3 regions of the Azospirillum sp. A29 genome follow, and region 3 is predicted to be linked to each of the others. Evidence: predicted binding sites of a transcription regulator. Region 3 holds the regulator's gene; each other region holds the start of a gene.
The links. The regulator PhoB, encoded in region 3, activates phosphate uptake and scavenging genes when phosphate is short. The targets are predictions, from matches to a motif close to TNTCATAAAACTGTCA.
Positions count from the first base shown of each region.

Region 1: the regulator PhoB is predicted to act here: its motif matches at 7,000-7,015, upstream of ABNQ38_RS16820 (RNA degradosome polyphosphate kinase).
Region 2: the regulator PhoB is predicted to act here: its motif matches at 6,679-6,694, upstream of pstS (phosphate ABC transporter substrate-binding protein PstS).

Region 1 covers NZ_CP170466.1:420,409-430,019, forward strand. The annotation lists gene trmFO (methylenetetrahydrofolate--tRNA-(uracil(54)-C(5))-methyltransferase (FADH(2)-oxidizing) TrmFO) at 1-491, opposite strand, end outside; gene ABNQ38_RS16790 (nucleotidyltransferase substrate binding protein) at 541-948, opposite strand; gene ABNQ38_RS16795 (nucleotidyltransferase family protein) at 936-1,241, opposite strand; gene ABNQ38_RS16800 (hypothetical protein) at 1,375-1,572, opposite strand; gene uvrA (excinuclease ABC subunit UvrA) at 1,635-4,502, opposite strand; gene ABNQ38_RS16810 (CHAD domain-containing protein) at 4,675-6,291, opposite strand; gene ABNQ38_RS16815 (SixA phosphatase family protein) at 6,393-6,911, opposite strand; gene ABNQ38_RS16820 (RNA degradosome polyphosphate kinase) at 7,114-9,261, shown strand; gene ABNQ38_RS16825 (Ppx/GppA family phosphatase) at 9,285-9,611, shown strand, end outside.
Region 2 covers NZ_CP170464.1:219,032-228,642, forward strand. The annotation lists gene ABNQ38_RS13140 (RBBP9/YdeN family alpha/beta hydrolase) at 1-56, opposite strand, end outside; gene ABNQ38_RS13145 (methyl-accepting chemotaxis protein) at 224-1,450, shown strand; gene ABNQ38_RS13150 (class I SAM-dependent methyltransferase) at 1,435-2,244, opposite strand; gene gloB (hydroxyacylglutathione hydrolase) at 2,299-3,066, shown strand; gene ABNQ38_RS13160 (glutathione S-transferase N-terminal domain-containing protein) at 3,140-3,745, shown strand; gene ABNQ38_RS13165 (HAMP domain-containing protein) at 4,029-6,254, shown strand; gene ABNQ38_RS13170 (methyl-accepting chemotaxis protein) at 6,218-6,637, shown strand; gene pstS (phosphate ABC transporter substrate-binding protein PstS) at 6,838-7,905, shown strand; gene pstC (phosphate ABC transporter permease subunit PstC) at 8,014-8,997, shown strand; gene pstA (phosphate ABC transporter permease PstA) at 9,003-9,611, shown strand, end outside.
Region 3 covers NZ_CP170466.1:1,744,441-1,754,051, forward strand. The annotation lists gene ABNQ38_RS23200 (FIST N-terminal domain-containing protein) at 1-6, opposite strand, end outside; gene ABNQ38_RS23205 (arylesterase) at 13-633, opposite strand; gene ABNQ38_RS23210 (ABC transporter ATP-binding protein) at 758-1,525, shown strand; gene ABNQ38_RS23215 (ABC transporter permease) at 1,745-4,270, shown strand; gene ABNQ38_RS23220 (Bax inhibitor-1/YccA family protein) at 4,417-5,142, shown strand; gene ABNQ38_RS23225 (S-adenosyl-l-methionine hydroxide adenosyltransferase family protein) at 5,254-5,982, opposite strand; gene phoB (phosphate regulon transcriptional regulator PhoB) at 6,068-6,772, opposite strand; gene pstB (phosphate ABC transporter ATP-binding protein PstB) at 6,875-7,621, opposite strand; gene pstA (phosphate ABC transporter permease PstA) at 7,711-9,036, opposite strand; gene pstC (phosphate ABC transporter permease subunit PstC) at 9,029-9,611, opposite strand, start outside.

The DNA of each region.
Region 1 (9,611 bases), 1.3 Mb from region 3:
AAGGCCAGCGACTCCTCGCCGGTCTGGACGCGCACCGCCTCGGCCAGGGCGGGGGAGGTGAGCGGGCCGGTGGCGACGATGACGCTGTCCCACTCCTCCGGCGGCAGGCCGGCGACCTCCTCGCGCTGGATGGTGATCAGCGGATGGGTGGTGACCGCCTCCGTCACCGCATCTGCGAAACCGTCGCGGTCCATGGCGAGCGCACCGCCGGCCGGCACCTTGTGCGCGTCGGCGCAGCGCAGGATCAGCGAGCCACAACGCCGCATCTCCTCATGCAGCAGCCCGACCGCATTGTATTCGGCATCGTCCGACCGGAAGGAGTTGGAACAGACCAATTCCGCCAGCTTGTCGGTATCATGGGCCTCGGTCTTGCGGACCGGCCGCATCTCGTGCAGCACGACGGGCACACCGCGGGAGGCGAGCTGCCACGCGGCTTCCGAGCCGGCGAGACCGCCGCCGATGACATGGACGGGGCGAAGGGAGTCGGTCATTGGGCTTTCCAGAACACAGTGTGATGCAGGCGGGCGAAGAGCAGGCGGATCAGAGGCGGGTTATGGCGCTCCGCATCGCCGAGATCCAGGATTCAATGAGCGCGGCGTGGGCAGGAAGGCGGGAAAACAGGTCCTCCGCCTTTTCCTCGTCGTAGGTGTGAACCGTCAGATTGCGGTCGTTCATCATCGCGAGGGCGAGTTCCGTCTGCTCCTCGGTCAGGAAGCCTGCGATCTGGCTCTCGCGGACCATCGCCTTGGGGCTTGCCGAGTTCAGACGTTCCGCACCCATCTGATCGGCAATGACCGATCTTGCGGCTTTCCAGACCGTTTCCGTCGCCAGAGTGAAACGCAGGATGGCGGAGTCGCGAACAACGTCGTCGGCTGGCCGGGCGAGCACTTCCTTAAGCCGCGTCAATGCCTGATGTGCGGTGTCGAGCTTCCGATTCATATTCTCCATTCGACACCCTCCCGTTCGACTTCCTGCCGCAATTCCGGCCGTGCCGCATGGAGATCGACCACATCCACGAAGTACGGAACGGTACTTTCCTCCAAATCCTCGGCGATTTCCCCGATGAGGTTGGGAGGCAGCGGTTCCAGCGGGTCGATGGCCACGTCGATATCGCTCCAGTGCCCGGCGTCGCCACGGGCACAGGAACCGAACAGGTAGACATGGGCAGGATGTCCGGCCAAACGGGCGAATACGATGCGCTTCACGGTTTCGAGAGCGCGCAGGCGCACAGGGTTCAGCATGGCTCGCAGTTTAACACAGTTCGATACTGCATGCGGGCATTGGAAAAAGCCGGCCTTCGCGGAAAAGGCCGGCTGTAAGTCGATCAGGAGTCAGTCAGAACATGGAGCCTGGGGCGTCAACCGAAATGGAGGCTCACTCGCTCTTGGTCGTCGTGCTGCGTTCGATGGTGGTGGAACCGGTCGGGGCCGGCGTCACGGTGGTCGAGCCGTAGCTGGGGGTGGTGGTCGTCGTGGTCGTCGTGCTGGTGGTGGATTTGTCGGACCCGCAGGCCGCCAGCAGCAGGGCCGCTCCAAGGGCGGCCCCCATACCGGTCAGAAGCGTCTTGCTCATGCCTCTCGTCTCCCATGCAGTGCGAATTCTACCGGGAAGAACAAGGCACAGCTTGCGTTTGTTCACGCCCTCTTTCGGGTTGCCGATTTCCGCACAACCGGCTTAGCCTTTAGGTAGGGGGCGAGATAGCGGCCGGTATAGCTGCGTTCCACCTTGGCGACATCCTCCGGCGTGCCTTCGGCGACGATCTCGCCGCCGCCGGTGCCGCCCTCCGGCCCCAGGTCGATGATCCAGTCGGCCGTCTTGATGACCTCCAGATTGTGTTCAATCACCAGCACCGTGTTGCCCTGGTCGACCAGCGCGTGAAGCACCTCCATCAGCTTTTCGACGTCGGCGAAATGCAGGCCGGTGGTCGGTTCGTCGAGGATGTACAGCGTGCGGCCGGTGGCGCGACGGCTCAGTTCCTTGGACAGCTTGACGCGCTGCGCCTCGCCGCCCGACAGGGTGGTCGCCGCCTGCCCGATGTGGATGTAGCCGAGGCCGACGCGTTCCAGCGTGTCCAGCTTGTCGCGGATGCCGGGAACCGCCTTGAAGAACTCCTTGCCCTCCTCGACCGTCATGTCCAGCACGTCGGCGATGGTCTTGTCGCGGTAGGTGACTTCCAGCGTCTCGCGGTTGTAGCGCTTGCCGTGGCAGACGTCGCAGGTGACATAGACGTCGGGCAGGAAGTGCATCTCGATCTTGATGACGCCGTCGCCCTGGCAGGCCTCGCAGCGCCCGCCCTTGACGTTGAAGGAGAAGCGGCCCGGACCGTAACCGCGCGCCTTCGCCTCCGGCAGGCCGGCGAACCAGTCGCGCATCGGCGTGAAGGCGCCGGTGTAGGTCGCCGGATTGGAGCGTGGGGTGCGGCCGATCGGCGACTGGTCGATGTCGATGACCTTGTCCAGATGCTCCAGGCCCAGCACCGCGTCATGTTCGGCCGGATGCTCGCGGGCTCCCATCAGCTTGCGCGCGACCGCTTTATACAGCGTCTCGATGATCAGCGTGGACTTGCCGCCGCCCGACACGCCGGTCACGCAGGTGAAGGTGCCCAGCGGGATTCTGGTCGAGACGTTCTGCAGGTTGTTGGCGCGTGCGCCCTGCACCTCCAGGAACTGGCCGGGATGGCCGGGCCGGCGGGTGTCGGGCACGGGAACGAAGCGGGTGCCGTTCAGATACTGGGCGGTGATGCTGTCGGGGTTCTTCTGAACCTCCTCCGGCGTCCCCTGCGCGATGACCGAACCGCCATGCTGGCCGGCGCCGGGTCCCATGTCGACCAGATAGTCGGCGCTGCGGATCGCATCCTCGTCATGCTCGACCACGACGACGGTGTTGCCAATGTCGCGCAGGCGCTTCAGGGTTTCCAGCAGCCGGTCGTTGTCGCGCTGGTGCAGGCCGATTGACGGTTCGTCCAGAACATACAGCACGCCGGTCAGGCCGGAGCCGATCTGTGAAGCGAGCCTGATCCGCTGGCTTTCTCCGCCCGACAGCGTGCCCGACCCACGGCTGAGCGTCAGGTACTCAAGCCCCACGGCGTTGAGGAATCCGAGGCGCTCGTTGATCTCCTTGAGGATACGATAGGCGATCTCGCGGTCCTTCGGGCGCAGATGCTCGTTCAGTTCGCTGAACCACGCACCGGCGCCGGCGATGGACAGCTCCGCCGCCTCGGAGATGTTGCGGCCGCGGATCTTGACCGCAAGCGCCTCCGGCTTCAGGCGGGCGCCCTTACAGACCTCGCAGGGCTGCGACGACTGGTATTTCGACAGCTCGTCGCGCGTCCAGGCGCTGTCGGTTTCGCGGAAACGCCGCTCCAGATTATTGACGATGCCCTCGAACGCCTTGTTGGTCTGGTAGCGCCGCAGGCCGTCGTCGTAGGTCATGGTGATGGCAGACCCGTCCGAGCCGAACAGGATGGTCTTGCGCACCGTATCCGGCAGATCCTGCCAGGGCGTCGTCATCGATGCATCGAAATGCTCGCAGATGCTTTCGAGCGTCTGGTCGTAATACTTGGAGGTCGAACCGGCCCACGGCGCGATTGCGCCCTTCGCCAGCGACAAGCGCTCGTCCGGGACCACCAGCATCGGGTCGAAATAGATCTTGCTGCCCAGCCCGTCGCAGGCCGGGCAGGCGCCGAACGGGTTGTTGAAGGAGAACAGCCGCGGCTCGATCTCCGGAATGGTGAAGCCGCTGACCGGGCAGGCGAATTTCTGCGAGAAGACGGTCTGCTCGTTCGTCTCGGCATTCTCGACCCAGACGATGCCGTCGGCCAGCCCCAGCGCCGTCTCCAGCGAATCGGCCAGACGGTTGCCCAGCCCCTCGCGCACCACGATGCGGTCGACCACCACCTCGATGTCGTGCTTCAGCTTCTTGTTGAGCGCCGGCACCTCGTCGATCTCGTACATGGTGCCGTCGACCCGCACGCGCTGGAAGCCGCGCTTGCGCAGGTCTTGGATTTCCTTCTTGTACTCGCCCTTCCGGCCGCGGACGAACGGCGCCAGCAGCAGCAGGCGCGTGCCTTCCGTCATGCCCAAGATGCGGTCGACCATCTGGCTGACCGTCTGGCTTTCGATGGGCAGGCCGGTGGCCGGCGAATAGGGGATGCCGACGCGCGCCCAGAGCAGGCGCATATAATCGTAGATCTCCGTCACCGTGCCGACGGTGGAGCGCGGATTCTTGGAGGTCGTCTTCTGTTCGATGGAGATGGCCGGCGAAAGCCCCTCGATGGAATCGACGTCCGGCTTCTGCATCAGTTCAAGGAACTGGCGCGCGTAGGCCGACAGGCTCTCCACATAGCGCCGCTGCCCCTCCGCATAGATCGTGTCGAAGGCGAGCGACGACTTGCCCGATCCCGACAGGCCGGTGATGACGATCAGCTCGTCGCGCGGCAGATCCACATCGACGTTCTTCAGGTTATGTTCCCGCGCGCCGCGGACGCTGATATACTTGTTCATGGAGTGTTCTTTTACCCGAAGCTTTTCCGGATGGAAAGCGGCAAGGCGCCGCGATGCATAACGAAATTCGGCGGGCGGAGGAAATGGCCCGGAGGAAATGGCCCCGGCCGCCGGTCGGCTGACGATATATGCGCTAGGCGCGGTATTGCCACCGGCGCCCCGCGCGGGTCGGTCATGACCAGAAGGGCGGAACGGCCCGGAACCGCTTCCACAGCTCGGGCAGCGCCTTGCGCCGCTTTTCGGATTGGCGCTCGATCCAGGCGGCGACCGCGCCGACCGTCTTCGGATCGGCGCCGGTCAGCGATGCCAGCATGCGGGCGCTGGTGACGGCATCCTGATCGGCATCCAGCGCCGCCTGCAATTGTTCCAGCGCCGCGAAGAAGGGCAGGGTGGCCGCCTCCGGATAAAGTCCCCGGAAGAAGTCGGCGGTATAGCGCAGCGTGCGCAGCCGCCGGCGCAGCTTGTCACGCCCCTTGGCATCCTCCGGCGCTTTCGCCGGCTTGCCGAGCTTCGCCATGCGCGCAGACAGCCAGCCGCCGGCAAGCGTGGTGACCGGCGCCGACAGCACGGCCCGCCGGTCGCCGTCAGCCTCCGACATCCAGCGGCCATGCTCCAGCCACGCGGCGAGGCCGAGGACCGTGTTGGTGCAGCCGGGCGCCAGAATCGCCGCCATCGCTTCGCGTGCCGGACCGGCGCCGGCGGAGCGGGCCAGCGATTCCAGCCGCTCCAATGCCGTGCGGTCGATGCCCGGGGCCGCCTTCGGATCGGCAAGCAGAGGAGCGAGGACGCCGGACATCAGGACGTCCCAGCCGCGCGCCGGTCCCAGCCGCTTGGCGAGCCCCCGGCTTTCCTCGACCAGCCGGTCGGCTTCCGGCGCGGCGATCAGCGGAGCGAAGAGGCGATGGGCGGTGCGCAGCCGGCGAAGCGCCACGCGCATGCGGTGCAGCCCCTCCACGTCGCCGCCGGCCAGCGCGCAGGACTCGTTGGCTAGGAACTGGCGCAGCGCCTGACGCAGGATATGGCGATAGGCCTCCGCGACCGTGGTCAGCGGCGACAGGCCGAGCGGTTCGGCATCCACCGGTCCCGGCGCCCTGCCGGTGACCATCCGCAGACCGGCCTCCGCCTTGCTTTCGGTGCCGATGCGCATGGGAATGGCGGATTGCAGCATCAGCGCCAGATCGAACAGGCTGGCGACCTTGCCGGCTTTCAGCTCCAGTTCCACTTCGCTGATCGGCAGGGAGTTGCCGCCGGCATAGACGCCGCCGTCATCGACGGCCAGTTCGACCGCGGTCAGCGGATCGGGGCGCAGCAGCAGGGTGGTGCGCCGGAAGTCGGTGATGAACAGGCAGTCCAGCGCATCGAGCGCCGCTGACGGCACCAGCCCGGCGACGCTGGGATCCGTCAGCACGCCGACATCGACCGCCTCGCCGGCGACGACCCACTCCCATTCCCGCCGCACGGCTACGGCGGCCGAATCGCCGGGGCTGGCGCTGTTGACCGTCTTCAGGGTCTGGACGAAGCGGTCACTCTCCTGCCGCACGCGCAACGCCACCCCGTTGGCGGCGAGCTTGAAGTTGGGCGTGTCGAAATAGGCGGTGCGCAGCCTTTGGGTCGCCGCCGGGCCGTCGGCAATCGCCAGCAGCCCCGGCAGCGCCGCCACCCGCGCCAGATCCGCCGTCGCCGCATGCAGCTTCAACTCCACCTCGCGGAACGTCGAGGCGGCCGGCTGCGCGTCGGGTCCGGGCTGCGGGCTGCTGGACGATGCCGTGGGTGAGCTGACGGGGGTCAAGGGTCGGCTTCCTCCCGAATCCGGCCGGGGCGCGGCCTTGCGGCCGAACTGGCCTGGAGCGTATCAGGTGGATCCGTGGATACCCCAACCGCCGCCGCAGGTTAAGAGAGTTTACGCGGCTGCACAAAATCCGCCAGCCGGCCGGCACCCATTTCCAGGTCGGCCCAATGCAGCGTCTCGAAGACCAGAACGGCGCAGGCGCCGGTCGGGAACTTGTCGGCCAGATCGTGGCGGAGGCCATGGTCGCCACTGCCGGTCAGGGCGTTCGCCAGTTCATGCAGGTCGGGATTGTGCGCCACCAGCATCAGCCCGGTCGCGGAATCGGGTGCGTCGCGCAGCCGCTCCAGCAGCGTGTGGGCGCCGCACAGATACAGGCCGCGTTCATGTTCCACCGGCGGATAGGGCGCCCCCATCGCCGTCATCACCCGCTTGCGCGTTTCCACGGCCCGCACGGCGGTCGAACAGAGTACGAGGTCGATGTGCGCGTGATGCTTGGCCAGATAGGCGCCGACCAGGGTGGCCGCCTTCTCTCCGCGGGCGTTCAACGGGCGGCCATGGTCGCCCAGCGACGGATCGTCCCAGGAAGATTTGGCATGGCGCAGCAGGAACAGCGTCTTCATGGCGGAAATCGGCCGGCAGGGGAGGGGCGAGGGGGCAGGCGGCGGGATTGGCGAGGCGGGAAGAGGTCGCAGTGTTTAACCAAATGGGAGTCCTGAAACCGTAACGCATATGGGATACTCTGTCTGCCCACCATATAACCGTCGTCGGCATGGTTCAAAGCCAAGCGCCGGCGTTCGGGATTTCACGATTTCAGAGGTCGACGTGACGCATCTCCAGGAACTCGATTCGGTCGGTATCGAGCCAAACGCCCCGGAACGCTTCATCAATCGGGAGCTTTCGTGGCTGGCCTTCAACCAGCGCGTCCTGGACGAGGCGGCCAACCCGAATCACCCGCTTCTGGAGCGGCTGCGCTTCCTGTCGATCTCCGCCAGCAACCTCGATGAATTCTACATGGTCCGCGTCGCCGGCCTGAAAGGGCAGGTGGCCGCCGGCGTGAAGACGCCCAGCCCTGAGAATCTGACGCCGGCCCAGCAGCTGGTTGCGGTGAAGCAGCGCATCGCCGCCCTGATGGAGAGCCAGCAGGCCACGTGGCGTTCGCTGAAGGGTGAACTGCGTGGCGCCGGCATCTCGGTCGTCGATCCGGCCGACCTCAGCGAAGGCGAACTGGATTGGCTGGAAGCCAAGTTCCTGGACGATATCTTCCCGATCCTGACGCCCATCGCCGTCGATCCGGCCCACCCCTTCCCGTTCCTGCCGAATCTCGGTTTCTCGCTGGCGCTCCAGCTGCACGACCCGGTCAAGGGCCGGCACATCGACGCGCTGGTTCCGCTGCCGACGCAGCTTGAACGGTTCCTGCGCCTGCCGGGCTCGGACATCCGCTTCATCCAGCTGGAAAAGGTGGTGATGCAGTTCATCGACCGCCTGTTCCCTCCGTTCCAAGTCAAGGCGCACGGCGTCTTCCGCGTGCTGCGCGACAGCGAGATCGAAATCGAGGAAGAGGCCGAAGACCTCGTCCGCACCTTCGAAAGCGCGCTGAAGCGCCGCCGCCGCGGCAGCGTCATCCGGCTCGCCACCGACAGCGGCATGGCTGCCGACCTGCGTGAGTTCCTGCGACATGAGCTGAACGTCGCGTCGGACGATGTCTTCATACTCGACGGGCTGATCGGCCTGACCGACACCAAGCTGCTGATCGTCGATGAGCGGCCCGATCTGGTCTTCCGCCCCTTCAACGCCCGTTTCCCGGAACGGATCCGCGATTTCGGCGGCGACTGCTTCGCGGCGATCCGGCACAAGGACATCGTCGTCCACCATCCCTACGAGTCGTTCGACGTGGTGGTGCAGTTCATCCGGCAGGCGGCGCGCGACCCGCAGGTGGTCGCGATCAAGCAGACGCTCTACCGCACCAGCAAGGACAGCCCCATCGTCGCCGCGCTGATCGAGGCGGCGGAGGCCGGCAAGTCGGTCACGGCTCTGGTCGAGCTGAAGGCCCGCTTCGACGAGGAGGCGAACATCCGCTGGGCGCGCGATCTGGAACGCGCCGGCGCCCAGGTGGTCTACGGCTTCGTCGATCTGAAGACCCATGCCAAGGTATCGCTGGTGGTGCGGCGCGAGAAGAAGGCGCTGCGCAGCTACGTCCATTTCGGCACCGGCAACTACCACCCGATCACCGCGAAGGTCTACACCGACCTGTCCTTCTTCACCTGCGACCCGGCACTGTGCCACGACGCCGCGGTCATGTTCAACTTCATGACCGGATACGCCACGCCGAAGGTGCTGGAGAAGATCGCCATCGCCCCGATCACGCTGCGCCAGCGGCTGTCGGACCTGATCGAGGCGGAAATCGCCCATGCCGTCGCCGGCCGTCCGGCGTCGATCTGGGTGAAGCTGAACTCCCTGGTCGACCCGGTCATCATCGACAAGCTGTACAAGGCCTCGCAGGCCGGCGTTCAGATCGACATGATCATCCGCGGCATCTGCTGTCTGCGTCCGGGGGTGAAGGGGCTGTCTGAGAATATCCGGGTGCGCAGCATCGTCGGCCGCTTCCTCGAACATGGCCGCGTCATCTGCTTCGGCAACGGCCATCCCATGCCGAGCAATCAGGCCAAGATCTTCATCTCCTCCGCCGACTGGATGACCCGCAATCTGGACCGCCGCATCGAGACGCTGGTGCCCATCGAGAATCCGACGGTGCACGAACAGGTGCTCGACCAGATCATGGTCGCCAACATGAAGGACGATGCAAGCACCTGGAAGCTGGGGCCCGATGGCGTGTACCATCGCATCAAGGCTGGCCCCGATGCGTTCAGTGCCCATAATTACTTCATGACCAACCCCAGCCTGTCCGGCCGGGGCAGCGCGCTCAGCAATAAGCGCACGCCGCCGCGGCTGATGCTGCACACGGTGTCCTGAGGGCGGGTGACGGGAGCGAGAGTATGAACATTGAGAAACGCGCCGCCGCCAATTTCGGCGAGCTGGGGCAGGCGGTCGGCGGCGCTTCAGGCGTTGCGACCGCCGGGGAGCGCGTTGGAGACCGGGTGGGTGTGATCGACATCGGGTCGAACTCCATCCGTCTTGTCGTCTATGATGGGCTGACCCGCTCGCCGCTTGCCCTGTTCAACGAGAAGGTGCTGTGCGGTCTCGGGCGCGGCGTGGAGAAGGCCGGCGTGCTGAACCCAGATGGTGTCGCCCAGGGGCTAGCGGCGCTGGAACGATTCGCGACGCTGGCCCAGGGCATGCGCGTCGGTCGGCTCGACGTGATC
Region 2 (9,611 bases), on a different replicon from region 3:
TGATCGGGGCCGGAGTTGCCCAGACCGGGAAGCACCAGAACGGTCGGCTGCGTCATTCTTTCAACTCTTCGTTCGCAAGTGTTGTGTGTACTGTCTGAAGATTGCGTGTGGGCGAAAGCGATGCTCTCCACGCGGTAGTTGGACGGCCGGCACATCCCGTCATGGCGGGTGGTGCCGTAAAATCCAATTGAAAACCATAATCGGGAAGAAGGGGAGAAGCGTCTTGGACATCAGCGCCACCATCGCACAGGATCTCTGCAACTCCATCGGCCGGGAACTGGACTCCGTTGTCTCCATTGCGGGCAAGAGCGGTGCCGTCATCGCCTCCACCGCGCGGGAGCGGATCGGCACCAGCCATCCGGTCGCCAGCGACATCGTGGCCCGCCGGCTGGACGAGCGCGCCGTCACCCGCGATGAGGCCGCCAAGTCGGGCGGCACGATGCGGGAAGGCTATGCCATTGCCATCGAACTGGACGGAGAGCGGGTCGGGGCGCTCGCCATCGCGGCGCCGGCCGATCAGGCCCGCCGGTTCGCCCGCCTCGCGCGCCATTGGGTGCTGGCGACCCTGCGGGCCGAAACGGCGGAAACGCGCCGGGTCGCCCTGATGCGTGAGTTGACGGAGCGGGTCGAACGCGAAGTCGGTGGGTTCGCCACCGAGCTGGCCGATGCCGGGCGCAGGCTGGAATCGGCGGTCGCGGCCGTCCGCTCCGCCGGGACGGATGGGTTGCGGCAGGCTGCCGACGCCGCGGGGGCGGCGCGTGCCGTGGATGGCTCGGTCAGCGCCATCGCCGGCATGCTCGACAGGCTGGCTTCCACCTCCGACCAGATTTCCAGCGACACCAGCAAGGCGCGGGAGATCAGCCTTGCCGCGGCGTCGGACAGCGACCGCGCCACCACGGTGATGAACTCGCTGCGCTCCGCCGCGGAACAGATCGCCAGCGTGGTCAAGCTGATCAATGCCATCGCCAGCCAGACCAACCTGCTGGCGCTGAACGCCACCATCGAGGCGGCGCGGGCGGGGGAGGCAGGGCGGGGCTTCGCCGTCGTCGCCAACGAGGTGAAGGCGCTGTCGCGCCAGACCGCCGACGCGACCAAGCAGATCGCCGATCAGGTCGCCAATCTGCAAAAGGAAACCGCCGCGGTGGACGAGGCGCTGGGCCGCATCCATTCCACCATCGGCTCGATCCAGGCGATCAACGGCACCGTCGCCGCCGCTATCGACGAGCAGGCGACCCTGACCTCGGACGTCGCGCGGTCGCTCGACCGCTCGCGTCAGGACGCCATCGCGGCGGAACAGCGGATCGGCGATGCCGAACAGACGCTGGGGGGCGTGACCCGCAATCTGGAGGAACTGACGGCGCTGAGCCGCAGCATCGCGGAGCGGGCCGGCAGCCTGGGCAGCGGTCTCGCCGGCCGCGTCACCGACGCGCTGCGTCAGGTGCGCGGATAAGGCTGCTGGCAGTCGACGAAGTAGCCGCCGACAATGGTGGTGCGGGGACTGCCGCTTCGGGCGGCGGGGGCCGCACCACCCGGCAGCGGCACGATCAGCCGGCGCTTCACCGGCTGTTGCGCCGCCCGGCGCGACACGCCGGCAAAGATTCGTTTTGATGCCTCGATCATCGTCACCCCGGCAAAGGCCTTGAACCAGCGCCCGCCGACCTCTTCCCAGGCGGGCGCCGTCTTTTGCAGGAAGTGCGAGCGCAGGGGCGGCATGAACAGGGCGTGGCGGGTGCGTTCCGGCACGAACATGGTGTCGCGCAGCACCTGCTTCAGCTGCGAGGCGGAATAGGGGAAACCGTGGCCGAAGGGCGTCCAGTCGGCGCGCGCCCACAGGCCGCGGCGGTTCGGCACCACCGCCAGTACCCGGCCGCCGCCGGCCAGCACGCGCCAGATTTCGCGCATCATCGGGCGCAGCTGCTCGGTGCCCTCGAGCCCATGGACCAGAAGCACGCGGTCGATGGTGTTGTCGCCGAAGGGCAGGTCGGCCTCGTCGCCCAGCGCGACCATGCCCGGCCCTTCCGCCGGCCAGAAGCTGACGCCCTGGCTGGCCGGCATCACCGCCACCACCCGGTCGGCCTCGCCCATGAAGGGCCGCAGGTAGGGCGTGGTGTAGCCGACGCCGAGGACGATCTGGTCGCGCACGTCCGGCCAGATGGTCCGGATGCGGCGGCGGATCATCCGCTGGGCCGTCTGCCCCAATCCGAACTCGTAGAACTCCCTCAGATCGACGATATCTGTGTACATGGTATCCCAAGCGTAACACGGGTTTCGTATCGCAACAGCAGGGAGTCCGCTGCCGTGGAGGTCATTCTCGTTCCGGCTTTCGCCGACAACTATATCTATGTGCTGCGCGACGCGGCATCCGGCAAGGTCGGTGTGGTCGATCCCGGCGACGCAGCCCCGGTGCAGGCCGAGCTGGACCGGCGCGGCTGGTCCCTGACCCACATTTTCCTGACCCACCATCACGACGACCATATCGGCGGAGCGGCGGCGCTGAAGGAGCGCTATCGCGCCAGCGTGGTCGGTGCCCGCGCCGACGCCCACCGCATTCCCGGCATGGACGTGGCGCTCAGCGACGGCGACCGGACGGTGTTCGGCGAGCAGACGGCCCGCGTCTTCGCCGTGCCCGGCCACACCAGCGGCCACATCGCCTTCTGGTTCGAGGCGGCGGAAACCCTGTTCAGCGGCGACACGCTGTTCTCGCTTGGCTGCGGCCGGCTGTTCGAAGGCGCGCCGGCCCAGATGTGGGACTCGCTGCAAAGCCTGCGGGCGCTGACCGACCGGACCCTGGTCTACTGCGGTCACGAATACACCCAGTCGAATGGCCGCTTCGCCCTGACCGTCGATCCCGCCAACGCCGCTCTGCATCAGCGGATGGAGGATGTTGCGGCTTTGCGCGAGCGGAACCAGCCGACGCTTCCCACCACCATCGGCATGGAACGGCGCACCAACCCCTTCCTGCGCGCCGACGATCCCGGTGTCCAGGCCGCCATCGGTATGGCCGGCGCCCCGTCGGTGGAGGTGTTCGCCGAACTGCGCCGGCGCAAGGACCATTTCCGGGGATGAGGGGTGCAGACTGGCCGGCGGTCCGGCCTGACGCCAGACTGCGATCAACAGAATTGAATTGGAAGGAATGTGCATGTTGAAGCTGCGCTGGAGCCCCACCTCGCCCTACGTGCGCAAGGTGATGATGGTCCTGATCGAACGCGGGCTGGAGGACCGGGTGGAGCGGGTGACGACCGATCCCTGGTCTGCCGACACCGACCTGCCGACGGACAATCCGCTGGGCAAGGTGCCCGCCCTGACGCTGGAGGACGGCATCACGCTGTTCGACAGCCCGGTGATCGTCGAGTATCTCAATTCGCTGGGCGACCGGGCGCCGCTGTTCCCGCCGGCCGGCCCGGCGCGCTGGACGGCGCTGCGCCAGCAGGCCATCGCCGACGGCATCTGCGACGCCGCGATCCTGCGCCGGCTGGAATCCATGCGTCCGGATGGCGAGAAATCGGCCAACTGGATGGAGCGCCAGCGCAAGGCGGTGGCCCGTTCGCTCGACCTGCTGGAGGCGGAAGCCGCGTCGCTGGAGGGGGAGGCCACCATCGGCAGCCTGTCGGTGCTGGTGGCGCTCGGTTACCTGGATTTCCGTTTCGGGCACGAGGATTGGCGTGAGGGGCGTCCGGCACTGACCGGCTGGTTCACCAAGGCCTCTGACCGTGACAGCCTGCGGCGGACGGCACCGCCGGTGTAACGTCGACGCTCCTTCCAGATTTTACGCGGTATGCGTGCAGTAACGCGGCGCCCGGCCCAGTTGGGCGCCGCTATTCGTTTCACGCGCTGTTTACGTTCAATTCACCAAGAACGGCCGGGCGACCGATGATTTCCGGCGCGCAGCAATCTTTCGATTGTGCGTAGCGAAAACTTCATCCAACCGTCACCGATTCATCCAACCAGAAGGGCTACCCATGGCACCGGCCGGCTTGCGGAGAACCGCGGGCGCGGTACGGACAACCTCCAAGCCACGGGTGGCCCATATGGCAAAGCCTATCGACCAGCGCCGGCGGTCCGGCATCAAGTCGAAGATGCTGATCGCCTTCGGAACCGTGGCGGCACTGCCCTGCATCGCGGCGGTGGTCGGCTGGATGTCCTACGGCGCCGTCCGCGGCCATGTCGCCGACATCACCGGCACCCAGGTGCCGGTGCTCAGCGCCGCCCACGGCCTTGCCACCACCACCGCGCGGGTGCTGGCGCTGGGGCCGCTGATCGACGCCGCATCGTCAGAAGAGGATCTGGTCCGGCTGCGCAACGCGGCGGGCGAGCAGCGCCAAGGGCTGAACGGTCAGCTCGCCCAGCTGGCCGTCGGACAGGGCCATACTGGTGGCGATGCGGCCCGCGTCTCCGAACTGACCGGCACCGCGCGCTCTCTGCTGGGCACCATCGACGCGCTGGGGACGGCGACCGGACGGCGGCTGACCTTGCAGGAACAGCGCAGCGGCCGGCTGGCGGAGCTGAGCGATGCCCATGCCCGGCTGCTCGCCGCGCTGAAGCCGGACATGCAGGCCTCGCGAGAGCAGCTGGCCCAGGCGATTTCCGCGATGGTTCAGGCGACCTCCAAATCCTCCGCGGTGATCGGCGCCGAGCTGGGGCAGACGGTGATCCCGCTGTTCCAGCTGCGCGGTGCCGAGGCGGCCCTCGCCAAATCGCTGCTGATCGGCGCCTTCGAGACCAACCGGTCCAAGGTGATGTCGCTGTCCACCGACTTCAACTCCGCCCTGTCCGACCTTCAGGGTGCGCTGCGTCCGCTGGCGAAAAGCGAGGCGGCGGCTCCGGTGGTGTCGACGATCAACGAGCTTGCCGCTTTCGGCGACGGCGATGTCAGCGTCTACACCCGCCGCGTCCGCCAGCTCACCCCCGGCATTCCGGAAGTGGAGGCGCAGAAGCTGGCCAAATCGCTGGCCGCCGGTGTCGACGACATCGTCCGGCTGGACCGCGACGCCAACGCCCGCATGCTGCCGCTGATGCTGAATTCGCGCGGCCGCATCGCCGAGGCCGGCAATGCGATCGCCGAGCGGATGCAGGATCGGTCCACCAACATGGTCCCGGCCGCGCAGCAGCGCTACACCGCATTGAGCGGCCTGATGGCCGACGCCAATTTGCTTGCCGGCAAGCTGGCGGAAGCCGGCAACGCCGAGACGCCGGCCCGTCTGGCTGCCGCCCGCCGCATGCTGGACCCGCTGGCGGCAACGATCCGCAGCACCCTGACCGCTTCCGGGGACGATCTGGGGGCCGAGGTCCGCCGGCTGGCGGAGCGGCTGCTGGAGCTTGGCTTCGGCAACGACGGCATCCTGGCGTTGCGGACCGGCGAGCTGGCGGCCTATGCCGAGAATGCCACGCTGATCGACAGCAACCGCAGCACCGGCGCCGCCCTGACCGCGATGGTCGACGGGCTGGTCCAGGCGGCGGAGAAGGCGACCGCCGACGGGGCCGCCGCCGCCCACGAGGCGCTGGAGCGCACCAACCAGGTCCAGATCCTGCTGGCGACCGCCGGCGTGCTGCTGGCCGGTCTGATCGTCTCGCTCTATGTCGGCCGCCGCGTCGTCGGCCGGATGGAGACGCTCGCCGATGCCATGCGCCGGGTTGCCGACGGCGACCTGACGGTGGAGCAGAAGGCCGACGGCAATGACGAGATCACCGACATGGCCCGCGCACTGTTCGTCTTCATCGCCAACGCCCGCGCCATGGAAGAGGCGCACGAGAAGGTGGAGATCGAGCGCCGCAACGCCGCGTCGGCCCGCCGCACCAGCATGCTGGAGATCGCCGACCAGTTCGAACGCAACGTGCTGAGCAGCGTCGAAACGCTGGCCGAGGCCGCGCGCCAGATGGCTGCCCGCGCCCGCTCGCTGACTGACATCGCCGCCAACGCCAACGACCGCGCCGAGGCCGCGATGCAGCTGTCCGGCGAGATGGCGGCGGGGATCCAGCAGGTGGCGACCGCCGCCTCGGAAATCTCCCAGTCCATCGCCGAGATCAGCAAGCGCACCGGCAAATTGGCCCGCATCATCGGCGACACCGCCGCAGGCGCGGAGCAGGTGAAGGCCACCGTCGCCGACCTGTCGAGCACGGCGGGAGAGATCGGCACCGTCGTCGGGCTGATCGACGAAATCGCCGGCCAGACCAACCTGCTGGCGCGAACGCCACCATCGAGGCGGCGCGGGCAGGGGAGATGGGCCGCGGTTTCGCGGTGGTCGCCGGAGAGGTGAAGGCCCTTGCCGGCCAGACCGCCCAGGCCACCGCCGAGATCGCCCGCCAGATCGCCGCGACCCAGGCGGCCAGCCGCGAGACGGCGGAGGTGGTGGCGGCCATGGCCGGCAGCGTCCAGCGCATCGAATCCAACGCCTCGGCCATCGCCGCGGCGGTGGAGGAGCAGGCGACCATCACGTCGAGCATCGTCGACAGCTCCCACCGCGTGGCGGTTGGCACCCAGGCGGCGTCGGACCATGTCGCCGGCCTGTCCGAGGCCGCGGCCAAGGTGCGCGCCCAAGCCGGCGATGTGCTGCTGGTGGCGGAAGGCCTGTCGCACGAGGCGACCAGCCTCGGCTCCGCGGTGCATCTGTTCCTCCAGGAAATCCGGGCCGCGCGATGAGCCTTCCCAGGACTTCGCGTTCCCGGTCGCGAACGGGTCGGTTTCATAAAACTGACACGTAAACAAAACAAACCCGTCACCGGCGGCGGCTATGGTCACCGCGACGAAGAAGGCGGGTTACGTCATCCGGCCAAGGCCGGGCTTTTCCGAAAAACCCAACCAAACCGTCCAAACCTATCGGGAGTTTAGCCGTGAAAACCATGACCTCGGCGTTCGTTCGCTGCGCCGCCTTCGGTGCCCTGGCCGTCCTGTCCGTGTCGGTCGCGCCGATTTCGGTCGCTTCGGCCGCCGACATCTCCGGCGCCGGCGCCACCTTCCCGTACCCGATCTATGCCAAGTGGGCCGACGCCTACAAGAAGGAGACGGGCACGGGCCTGAACTACCAGTCGATCGGTTCGGGCGGCGGCATCAAGCAGATCAAGGCCAAGACGGTCACCTTCGGCGCGTCGGACATGCCGCTGAAGCCGGAAGAGCTGGAGCAGGCCGGTCTGATCCAGTTCCCGATGATCATGGGCGGCGTGGTTCCGGTCGTGAACCTGAAGGGTATCAAGGCCGGCGAGGTCAAGCTGTCGGGCACCGTTCTCGCCAACATCTACATGGGCGAGATCACCAAGTGGAACGACGCGCAGATCAAGGTGCTGAACCCCAACGTCAACCTGCCGAACACCGCCATCGCCCCGGTCTACCGCTCTGACGGGTCGGGCACCAACTTCCTGTTCACCGACTACCTGTCGAAGACCAGCCCGAAGTTCCAGACCCAGATCGGCGCCAACACCTCCGTCCAGTGGCCGGCCGGCATCGGCGCCAAGGGCAACGAGGGCGTGGCCAACATGGTCAAGCAGACGGACGGCTCGATCGGCTACGTCGAATACGCCTACGCCAAGCAGAACAACATCACCCACCTCGACCTGCAGAACAAGGACGGCAAGACGGTCTCCCCGAAGATCGAGGCCTTCCAGGCCGCCGCCGCCAACGCCGACTGGGCCAATGCCAAGGGCTACTACGTCCTGCTGACCGACGAGCCGGGTGCGGAGAGCTGGCCGATCACCGGCGCCAGCTTCATCCTGATGTACAAGACCCCGCAGGACGCGGCGTCTTCGGCCGAGGCGCTGAAGTTCTTCGACTGGGCCTATAAGAACGGCTCCAAGATGGCGACCGATCTGGACTATGTCCCGATGCCGGACGCCGTGGTGTCGCTGGTCCAGAAGACCTGGTCGCAGACCATCCAGGCCGACGGCAAGCCGGTCTGGACCGCGTCGGCCAAGTAACGACGGCCAACCGACCCCGGGCGGGCCGCTGGTTGGCGCGCCCGGGGGCATGATCGCCGGAGGGGACGGAAATTGCGCCGTCCCCACCGCACGCCTCACGGAGCGGCCATGACCGAGATCGCGCGGACCTTGACCGACGCACACGCCTCCACCGCCCGACGGGCCCGCCGCCAGCGCCTGCAGGATGCGGCTTTCCGCAACGCCACCCTCGCATTCGCGCTGCTCGTCCTGCTGATCCTGGGCGGCGTCACTGTTTCCCTGATCGACGGCGCGCTTCCGGCACTCCGCGCGTTCGGCTTCGGCTTTGTCGGCACCGAAGTCTGGAACCCGGTGTCCGAACAGTTCGGCGCGCTCGCCCCCATTTACGGCACGCTGGTAACCTCGGTCATCGCCATGGCTGTCGGCATTCCCGTCAGCTTCGGCATCGCCCTGTTCATCACCGAGATGTGCCCCGCCTGGCTGAAGCGTCCGCTCGGCGTCGCCATCGAGCTGCTCGCCGGCATCCCCAGCATCATCTACGGCATCTGGGGCCTGTTCGTCTTCGCCCCCTTCATGCAGTCGACCATCCAGCCCTTCCTGATCAATACGCTGGGCCAGATCCCCGGCATCGGCAACCTGTTCATGGGCCCGCCCTACGGCATCGGCATCCTGACCGCCGGCCTGATCCTGGGCATCATGGTTCTGCCCTTCATCACCTCCATCACCCGCGACGTCTTCGAGACGGTGCCGCCGATGGTGCGTGAATCCGCCTACGGGCTGGGGGCCACCACCTGGGAGGTGGTGTGGAACGTGGTGCTTCCTTACACCCGCACCGGCGTCGTCGGCGGCGTGATGCTGGGGCTGGGCCGCGCGCTGGGCGAGACGATGGCGGTGACCTTCGTCATCGGCAACGCGCACCGCATCAGCTCCTCGATCATGGCACCGGGCACGACGATCTCGGCCTCCATCGCCAACGAGTTCACCGAGGCGGTGGGCGACGTCTACACCTCCTCGCTGGTGGCGCTCGGCCTGATCCTGTTCCTGATCACCTTCGCCGTCCTGTCGATCGCCAAGCTGATGCTGCTGCGCCTGCAGCGCAAGGCCGGAGTCTGAGGCCCATGACGATGTCCAATTCCGCGACGCTGGCGACGCCCATCGGCGGGCTCTATCACCGCCGGCGCATCGCCAACAAACTGGCGCTGTCCCTGGCGCTCGGAGCCGCCGGCTTCGGCCTGTTCTGGCTGGTCGCCATCCTGTGGACGCTGCTCTACAACGGGCTGTCGGCCATCAACCTCAGCCTGTTCACCGAGAACACCCCGCCGCCGGGCGGCGAGGGCGGCCTGCTGAACGCCATCTTCGGCAGCGTCGTCATGACCGCAGTCGCCACCGCGGTCGGCACCCCGGTCGGCGTCATGGCCGGAACCTATCTGGCCGAGTTCGGGCGCAACACGAAGCTGGCCGAGGTGGTGCGCTTCATCAACGACGTGCTGCTGAGCGCGCCGTCGATCATGGTCGGCCTGTTCGTCTACGAGGTGCTGGTCGTCCGCATGGGCCATTTCTCGGCCTGGGCGGGCGCCATGGCGCTCGCGGTGCTGGTGATCCCGGTCGTCGTCCGCACGACCGAGGACATGCTGAAGCTGGTGCCCAACAGCCTGCGCGAGGCCGCCGCCGCCCTGGGTGCTCCGCAATGGAAGGTGATCACGATGGTCGCCTACCGTGCCGCCCGC
Region 3 (9,611 bases):
GGTCATGGCGGATCAGCCTCCGGTCTTTTCAGTAGTCTTCTGGATTTGCGGCAGGCTGTCGAGCAGGGCGGTGACGGAGGGCAGGATACGCTCGACGATCACCGCCACGCCCTGGGCGTTGGGGTGCAGCCCGTCCGGCTGGATCAGCGCCTGCTGCAACGCCACCCCGTCGAGGAAGAAGGGATAGAGCGGCACATCGTAGCTCTTCGCCAGATCCGGGTAGATGGCGTTGAAGCTGTCGGTATAGGGCTTGCCCAGGCTGGGCGAGGCGAACATGCCGGCCAGCAGGGTCGGCACCTTGCGCTCCTTCAGCGTCTTCAGGATGGCGTCGAGGTTGGCCCTGGCCTGACCGGGGTCGAGCCCGCGCAGCATGTCGTTGGCGCCCAACTCCACAATGGCGGCGTCCGGCTTGTCGGCCAGCGCCCAGTCGAGCCGCGCCCGCCCGCCCGCCGTGGTGTCGCCCGACACGCCAGCGTTGACGACGGTGACGCTGTAGCCTTTCGCCGCCAGCGCCTTTTCCAGTTGGCGGGTGAAGCCCTGCGGTTCCGGCAAGCCGTAGCCGGCAGTCAGGCTGTCGCCCAGCGCCAGCAGCTTCACCGGCTGCGCGGCGACCGCGCGGGTCGGAACGGTCATCGATGCCCCTGCGGCGAAAAGAAAGGCGAATATGGCCGCTGGCGCCACGCCAAGGGCGCCCGTGTTGAAAGCCCGGCGGGTCGTGCCATATGGCGATGGTCCATTCCGCTTGTGCGAGTGTCGCATGTCCAAGGCTCAGTCCCCTGCAACGTCGTCAAATTCCATCGCCCGCTCTTCAAACGAAATCATCGTTGAACTCGACGACGTCCACCTGAAATTGGACAGCGGCGCCGGACCCGTCAACATCCTGCGCGGCGTGAATCTTCAGGTGGCGGCCGGCGAGCGGGTCGGCGTCGTCGGCCCCAGCGGCTCCGGCAAGTCGACCATGATGATGGTGATGGCCGGGCTGGAACGCCCCAGCGGCGGCATCGTCCGCGTCGCCGGCCAGGATCTCCGGAAGCTGGACGAGGACGGCTTGGCGCGCTTCCGCCGCCAGCATGTAGGGATCGTCTTCCAGGCTTTCCATCTGGTGCCGACCATGACGGCGCTGGAGAATGTCGCCATCCCGCTGGAGTTCGCCGGCGTCGCCGACGCCTTCGACCGCGCCCGCGTCGGGCTGGAGCAGGTGGGGCTGGGCCACCGCATCCACCATTATCCCGGCCAGCTGTCGGGCGGCGAGCAGCAGCGCACCGCGCTCGCCCGCGCCTTCGTCACTGAGCCGTCGCTTCTGCTCGCCGACGAGCCGACCGGCAACCTCGACATCGACACCGGCGCCACCATCGTCAAGCTGCTGTTCGATCTGGCCGAGCGGCGGGGCACCACGCTGGTGCTGATCACCCACGACCAGAGCCTCGCCGCGCGCTGCGACCGCACGGTGCGGCTGGCCGACGGGCGGATCGCCGACGACGGGCAGGCGGCGCGGCGCGCGAAGCTGCAGGCGGCGGGGGAGTGAGGGGGATGGGAGAACTTACGTTGGCCGTTTCCCCCTCTCCCCCCCCGGGGAGAGGGTCGGGGTGAGGGGGACGCACTGCGTGGCGTTGCTCGAGGCGCAAAGCCCTCTCCATCAAGATACTCCTCGCCATGCATCCCCCTCACCCTAACCCTCTCCCCGGGGGGGGAGAGGGGACCCGCAGGGGAGAGGGAATAGCTGCGGGTATGGGAGGGCGACGCGATGACCGACCTCAGCCTCGCGCTCCGCCTTGCCCGGCGGGAGCTGCGCACCGGCCTGAAAGGATTCTGGGTCTTTCTCGCCTGCCTCGCCCTGGGCGTCGCCGCCATCGCCGCGGTGCAGTCGGTGTCGAGCGGGTTGCTCGACGGGCTGGCGAGCGACGGGCGCTCCATCCTCGGCGGTGACGTCGCGTTGCGGCAACTCTACAATCCGCCGGCCGACGAGCAGATGGCGGCGCTGAAGGCCGGCGGCCGGGTGTCGACCTCCGCCGAGATGCGGGCGATGGCCCGCGCGGATGACGACGTCCGCTCCTCTCTGGTCGAGCTGAAGGCGGTCGACGATTTCTATCCGCTCTATGGCGCCGTGACGCTGGAGGGCGGCGGCGACCTGCGCGACGCGCTGGCACAGAAAGACGGCCGCTGGGGCGCCGTGGTCGAAGCCAGTCTGGTCGACCGGCTGGGCATCAAGCCCGGCGACACCATCCATGTCGGCGAGGGCGCCTACCGCGTCGCCGCCGTGCTCGACCGCGAGCCGGACCGCGCCTCCTCCAACGCCTTCTCGCTCGGGCCGCGGCTGCTGGTGGCGCTGCCGTCGCTGGCGAACACCGGGTTGCTGCAACCCGGCAGCCTCACCTGGTGGAGCACCAAGGTGGCGCTGCCGCCGGACACCGACCTCAAGGCGTGGCAGGAGGGCTTGCGCGCCCGCTTCCCCGATGCGCCCTGGCGGATGCGCGACTACACCAACGCCTCGCCGCAGATCGAGCGCTTCATCGACCGCATGACGCTGTTCCTGACGCTGGTCGGGCTGACGGCGCTGCTGGTCGGCGGCGTCGGGGTCGGCAACGCCGTGCGCAGCCATCTCGATTCGCGCGCCCGCACCATCGCCATGATGAAGTGCATCGGCGCGCCCGGCGCCCTGGTCTTCCAGCTCTATCTGGCGCAGATCCTGGCGCTGGCGCTGCTGGGCATCGTCATCGGGCTGGCGCTGGGCGCCATGGCGCCACTGGCGCTCGGCCGGCTGCTCGACGGCGTGCTGCCGGTGTCGGCCCACATCGGCGTCTATCCCGGCGCCCTGGCGCTCGCCGCGCTCTACGGCGTGCTGACGGCGCTGACCTTCTCGCTGTGGCCGCTGGGCCGGGCGCGCGAGGTGCCGGCGGGCGCGCTGTTCCGCGACGTGATCGCCCCGGCCGGCGGCCGGCCGCGCACGCCCTATACGGTCGCGATGATCATGTCGGCCCTGGCGCTCGCCGGGCTGGCGGTGCTGACCGCCCACAACAAGATCTTCGCCCTGTGGTTCGTCGGCGGCTCCATCGCCACCTTCCTCGCCTTCCGCGCCGCCGCCGCCCTGGTCACCTGGGGCGCGGCGCGGGTGGGGCGCGTCAGGCGTCCGGGCCTGCGGCTGGCGCTCGCCAACCTGCACCGGCCGGGCAACCCGACGGCGGCGGTGGTGCTGTCGCTGGGTCTCGGCCTGACGGTGCTGGTCGCCATCGCGCTGATCCAGGGCAACTTCGCCCGCCGGGTGTCGGAAACCATCCCGCAGGATGCCCCCGCCTTCTTCTTCGTCGACATCCAGCGCGACCAGTTCGATCCCTTACGCAACCTCGTCACCGCCGTCCCCGGCGCGAACGCCTTCGAGGCGGTGCCGAGCCTGCGCGGCCGGATCGAGCGGGTGAACGGCCAGGACGCCGAACAGGCGCTGGTCAACCCGGAGCAGGCCTGGATCCTGGCCGGCGACCGCGGCATCACCTATTCGGCGACGCTGCCGAAGCACTCCACCGTCACCGCCGGCAGCTGGTGGCCGACCGACTATGCCGGGCCGCCGCTGATCTCCATCCACCAGAGCGTCGCCGAGGCCTTCGGCATCGGTCCCGGCGCCACCATGACCGTCAACATCCTGGGCCGCAGCTTCGAGGCGAAGGTCGCCAATGTGCGCTCGGCCGATTTCAGCAGCATGGCGATCAACTTCACCATGGTCTTCGCCCCCGGCACGCTGGAGGGGGCGCCGCAGACCTGGGTCGCCACCGTCCGCGCCACGCCGGACGCCGAGACCCAGGTGCAGCGCGCCGTCCTGCAACGCTTCCCCAACATCACCATGGTGCGGGTGAAGGACGCGCTCGACACGGTGGCGGAGATGCTGGGCCACATCGGCACCGCGGTGCGCATCGTCGCCGGCATCACGCTGGCCGCCGGCACGCTGGTGCTGGCCGGAGCGGTCGCCGCCGGCCACCGCCGCCGGGTGTACGACGCGGTGGTGCTGAAGGTGCTGGGCGCCACGCGCGGCGACGTGCTGCGCGCCTTCCTGCTGGAATACGGGCTGCTCGGCCTGCTGACCGCGGTCATCGCCGGCATCATCGGCACGCTGACCGCCTGGGCGGTGCTGAAGTTCCTGATGCATTGGGAATGGAGCTTCCTGCCGTCGGCGGTCATCACCACCGCCTTGCTGAGCACGGCGATCACGCTGGCTTTCGGGTTCTATGGTACTTGGCGGGCTCTGGGCCAGCCTTCGGCGCCATTGCTTCGGAACGAGTGACTCCCGTATGATGAACCCGCAGGAAAAACGAATCGTGAAAGCTTTTTCATCTGGAAAAAGCGCCGCCGATTCCTATTGAACCGCATGGCGGACTCGCCAATATGTCCTGCGACGGGATCACCCAATTCCACCAAGGAAACCAAACCATGGCAGACCCGACCTATAACCGCTTCGCGACCGCAGGCCGCGCGACAGATCGGGGATACTTCGACGAAGGCCTGCGCCAGCACATGCTGCGCGTGTACAACTACATGGGTGCCGGCCTGATCCTGACGGGTCTGGTCGCCGCACTCGTGTCGTCCAGCCCGGCCATGATGGCCACCATCTTCGGCACCCCGCTGAAGTGGGTGGTGATGCTGGCGCCGCTGGCCTTCGTCATGGTGCTGTCCTTCGGCATCCAGCGCCTGTCCTTCGCATCGGCACAGATGATCTTCTGGGCCTACTGCGGCGCGATGGGACTGTCGATGTCGGCCATCTTCCTGGTCTTCACCGGGGCGTCGATCGCGCTGACCTTCTTCGTCACCGCGGCGACTTTCCTGGCGATGAGCCTCTACGGCTACACCACCAAGGCCGACCTGTCGAAGATGGGCTCCTTCCTGATGATGGGCGTCATCGGCCTGGTGATCGCCGGCCTGGCGAACATCTTCTTCCAGTCGCCGGCCCTGCACTTCGCGATCTCCGCCATCGGCGTGCTGATCTTCACCGGCCTGACCGCCTACGACACCCAGGCGATCAAGGAAAGCTACGCCGAGGGCTACGATCACGAGAGCACCGGCAAGCTGGCCCTGATGGGCGCCCTGACGCTGTACCTGGACTTCATCAACCTGTTCCAGTTCCTGCTGCAGTTCCTGGGCCAGCGCAACAACGACTGATCCCCAGACATCAGATCAGAGACATCTGACCCGAGACGCCTGATCGGACAAGCATCGGATCACGCGCCAGCCGCCCGGAAGCACCCGCTTCCGGGCGGTTTTCTTTTCCGGTCAGGGCTCGACGGTCACCGGGTCGCCGACCTTGAGACCCAGCACGCGGTCGGCCCGCCCGCGGTTGACGGCGATCTCCGCCAGCCCGTTGGAGTTCTCGTACCACAGCGGCTCTCCCGGCCCGACAGCGCCGAAGGTGCGGGCACGGGCGATGCGGGCGCCACCGGCGGTCAGCACCGCATCGGCGGGCAGGGCGGATGCCCGCATGCCGGTCATGGCGTTGCCGTAGACATCGACATAGACGATGCGGGCCAACTCGTCCGGCCAGTCCGGCCGGTCGATGGCGGCGGGATCGAGCGGGCTGCGCGCGACGGCCTGCCCGGTGGCGAGGCTGGCGGCGACGGGGGCGAACAGGTCGCGGCCGTGGAAACTGGCGGACAGCCGGTCCGGGATCCAGTCGATCTTCCAGACGTTTAGCGACGTTGCGCGGCGGGCGATCAGGGCGAACAGGCCGTTGTCCGGACCGACGAACCAGCGCCCGTCGGCCTCCACCATCACCGGCTGCCGGTCGGTGCCGACGCCGGGATCGACGACAGAGAGAAAGACGCTGCCGGCCGGGAAGGCCGGGGCGTAGGCCGCCAGCAGATAGGCGGACAGCTGCGGGTCGAAGGCGGGGGCGTCGGCGAACAGGTCGATGACCGGCACGCCGGGTGCCTGTTGCGCCAACACCGCCTTCATCTGGCCGGTGTAGGGACCGGATAGCCCGAAATCGGTGAAGAGCAGGATCATTAGGGGCATGGGGGAGGGCATGGAGGCAGTCTCACCAGTGCTGCGGTGGTTCGGCCCCCATCCTACCCCCATCCCAACGCTGGGCTCACACCGACTTGGTATCCAACGCGTAGCCGGCCGACCGCACGGTGCGGATCAGGTCCAGCTCGTCCTCCTCGTTCATCGCCTTGCGCAGGCGGCGGATGTGTACGTCGACCGTACGCGGCTCGACGTACACGTCGTGGCCCCATACCAGATCGAGCAGCTGCTCGCGCGAGAAGACGCGGCCGGCATGCTGCATGAAGTGGCGCAGCAGGCGGAATTCGGTCGGGCCGAGGTGTACGTCCCGACCGTTGCGGCGGACGCGGTGGGCGGCCAGATCCATCGTCACGTCGGCGAAGGTCAGCACCTCGTCGGTCATGCCGGGCGAGGCGCGGCGCAGCACGGCGCGCATGCGGGCGACCAGCTCGGTCGGCGAGAAGGGCTTAGTGATGTAGTCGTCGGCCCCGGAATTCAGGCCGCGCACCCGGTCGCCTTCTTCGCCGCGGGCGGTCAGCATGATGATCGGGATGTCGCGGGTCTTGGCGTTGCGGCGCAGCTGGCGGCAGACCTCCAGCCCGCTCATCAGCGGCAGCATCCAGTCCAGCAGGACGATGTGCGGCGTCTGTTCGCCGGCGGCCAGCAGGGCCTCCTCGCCGTCGCTGGCGGTGGCGACGCGGAAGCCTTCCTTTTCAAGGTTGTACTTCAGCAGCGTCAGGATGTCGGCCTCGTCCTCGACGATCAGGACGAGCGGCTTCAGGGCCGCATTCATGGTGGCTCCGTTCACAGCGCGCGTCTCGACGTTAACCGGCATGGCACAGCCTTTTCAACAAAGGAGGGAAGAGGGGCGGGCGTCAGGCACACAGGGCGGATCTCAGCCATAGCGGCCGGTGATGTAGCCCTGGGTGCGCTCGTCGCGCGGGTTGGTGAAGATTTCCTCGGTGTCGTCGCACTCCACCATCTCGCCCAGATGGAAGAAGGCGGTGCGCTGCGACACGCGGGCGGCCTGCTGCATGTTGTGGGTGACGATGACGATGGTGTAGTTGGCCCGCAGCTCATCGATCAGTTCCTCGATGTGGGCGGTCGCGATGGGGTCGAGCGCCGAGCAGGGCTCGTCCATCAGGATCACCTCGGGGCTGACGGCGATGGCGCGGGCGATGCACAGCCGCTGCTGCTGGCCGCCGGAGAGGCTGGTGCCGGGTTCGCGCAGCCGGTCCTTCACCTCGCCCCACAGGCCGGCGCGCTTCAGCGAGGTCTGCACCACCTCGTCCAGCTCGTCCCGGCCGGAGGCCAGCCCGTGGATGCGCGGGCCGTAGGCGACGTTGTCGTAGATCGACTTGGGGAAGGGGTTCGGCTTCTGGAACACCATGCCGACGCGGGCGCGCAGCTGCACCGCATCGACCGCCTTGCCATAGACGTCCTCGCCGTCGAGCGCGATCCGCCCCTCGACCCGGCAGCCCTCGATGGTCTCGTTCATCCGGTTCAGGCAGCGCAGGAAGGTCGACTTGCCGCAGCCGGACGGGCCGATCAGCGCCAGCACCCGGTTTTCCCGGATGTCGAGGTCGATGCCCTTCAACGCCTGCTTGGCGCCGTAGAACACCTTCACCCCACGGGCGGTCATCTTGTTGGGCAGCGCGGCGCCGGAGCGTTGACCAGCACGGTCGTCGGCACGGGGCCGCAGCTTCAGCGGGTTCTGAATGCTCATGACGCTCACCACCGTCTCTCGAAAATCTTGCGCAGGATTACGGCCGCGCCGTTCAGCAGGATCAGGACGCCGAGCAGGATCAGGATCGCCGCCGAGGTGCGCTCGGTGAAGGCCCGCTCCGGGCTGTCGGCCCACATGTAGATCTGCACCGGCAGCACCGTGGCGCTGTCGGTCAGCCCGTGGGGGATGTCGACGATGAAGGCGACCATGCCGATCATCAGCAGCGGCGCCGTCTCGCCCAGCGCGCGGGCCATGCCGATGATGGTGCCGGTCAGGATGCCGGGCATCGCCAGCGGCAGCACATGGTGCAGCACCGTCTGCAGGGGCGAGGCGCCGATGCCCAGCGCCGCCTGACGGATCGACGGCGGCACCGCCTTCAGCGCGACGCGGGACGCGATGATGATGACCGGCAGCGTCATCAGCGCCATCACCAGCCCGCCGACCAGCGGGGCGGAGCGCGGCATGCCGAAGAATCCCAGGAACACGGCCAAACCGAGCAGGCCGAAGATGATCGACGGCACCGCGGCGAGGTTGTTGATGTTCACCTCGATCAGATCGGTCCAGCGGTTCTTCGGCGCGAATTCCTCCAGATAGACCGCGGCGGCGATGCCGGTCGGCACCGACAGCGCCATGGTCACCAGCAGGGTCAGCAGCGAGCCGGCGACGGCGCCGCCGATGCCGGCCTGTTCCGGCTCGCGGCTGTCGCCCGCCGTGAACAGGGTGGTGTTGAAGCCCTGCGCCAAGGCGCCGGAGGCCAGCAGCGCGTCGGCGGCGGCGACCTTGGCGTCGCCGATCCCGCGCTCGCTCTCCGGCAGGTCGCGGCGGTAGGCGCCCTTCACCAGCTGGTCGATCTGGTCGTCGGCGCGGACCCAGATCGTCTGCGTCGTGCCGGCCAGCGCCGGGTTCTTCGCCACCATCGCCTCCAGCTCGTACGGCGCGCCCGACGACAGCAGGTCGTTCAGCACGCGGCGGCCGGCGCGGTCGGTCACCTGCGGGAACTGGGCGTAGAGCGCCCGGCGCAGCAGGGCGGTGTAGTTGCGGTCGGCGACCTCCGCCGGGTCGAGCGTCACCTCCAGCCGGATGCGCGCCTCGACGAAGGCACTGGCGCCCTTGGCGACGATGGAGCCGAGCAGCAGCACCAGCATCAGCGCCGCCAGCGCGACCGCGGCGGCGCCGGCCAGCCGGAAGCGGCGCTCCGCCGCATGGCGGGCGCGCAGGCGGCGGGCGAAGGCCTCGCTGCGCAGGCGCGACTTCGGCGCGGTGGAGGAGGCAGGGGCAGGGGCGGAGGAGGGCGTCACGGCCGCCGCGTCCCGCTCGACGAGGTCAGTCATTTTTTTCCCGATAGGTCCGGACCACCCGCAGGGCGACCATGTTGAGGCAGAGCGTGACGAGGAACAGCACGAGGCCGAGGCCGAAGGCCGACAGCGTCTTTGGGCTGTCGAACTCCTGGTCGCCGACCAGCAGCGTGGCGATCTGGGTGGTGACGGTGGTCACCGCCTGCAATGGATTGGCGGTCAGGTTGGCGGTCAGGCCGGACGCCATGGTGACGATCATCGTCTCGCCAATGGCGCGGCTGACCGCCAGCATCACCGCGGCGACGATGCCCGGCAGCGCCGCCGGCAGAACCACCTGCCTGATGGTTTCCGACTTGGTGGCGCCGAGGCCGTAGGAGCCGTCGCGCAAGCTCTGCGGCACCGCGTTGATGACGTCGTCCGACAGCGAGCTGACGAAGGGGATGATCATCACCCCCATGACGATGCCGGCGGCCAGCGCCGATTCCGAACTGACGTCCAGCCCCAGCGCCTCGCCGACCGACCGCACGAAGGGCGCCATGGTCAGCGCGGCGAAGAAACCGTAAACCACGGTCGGGATGCCGGCCAGGATCTCCAGCGCCGGCTTCAGCCAA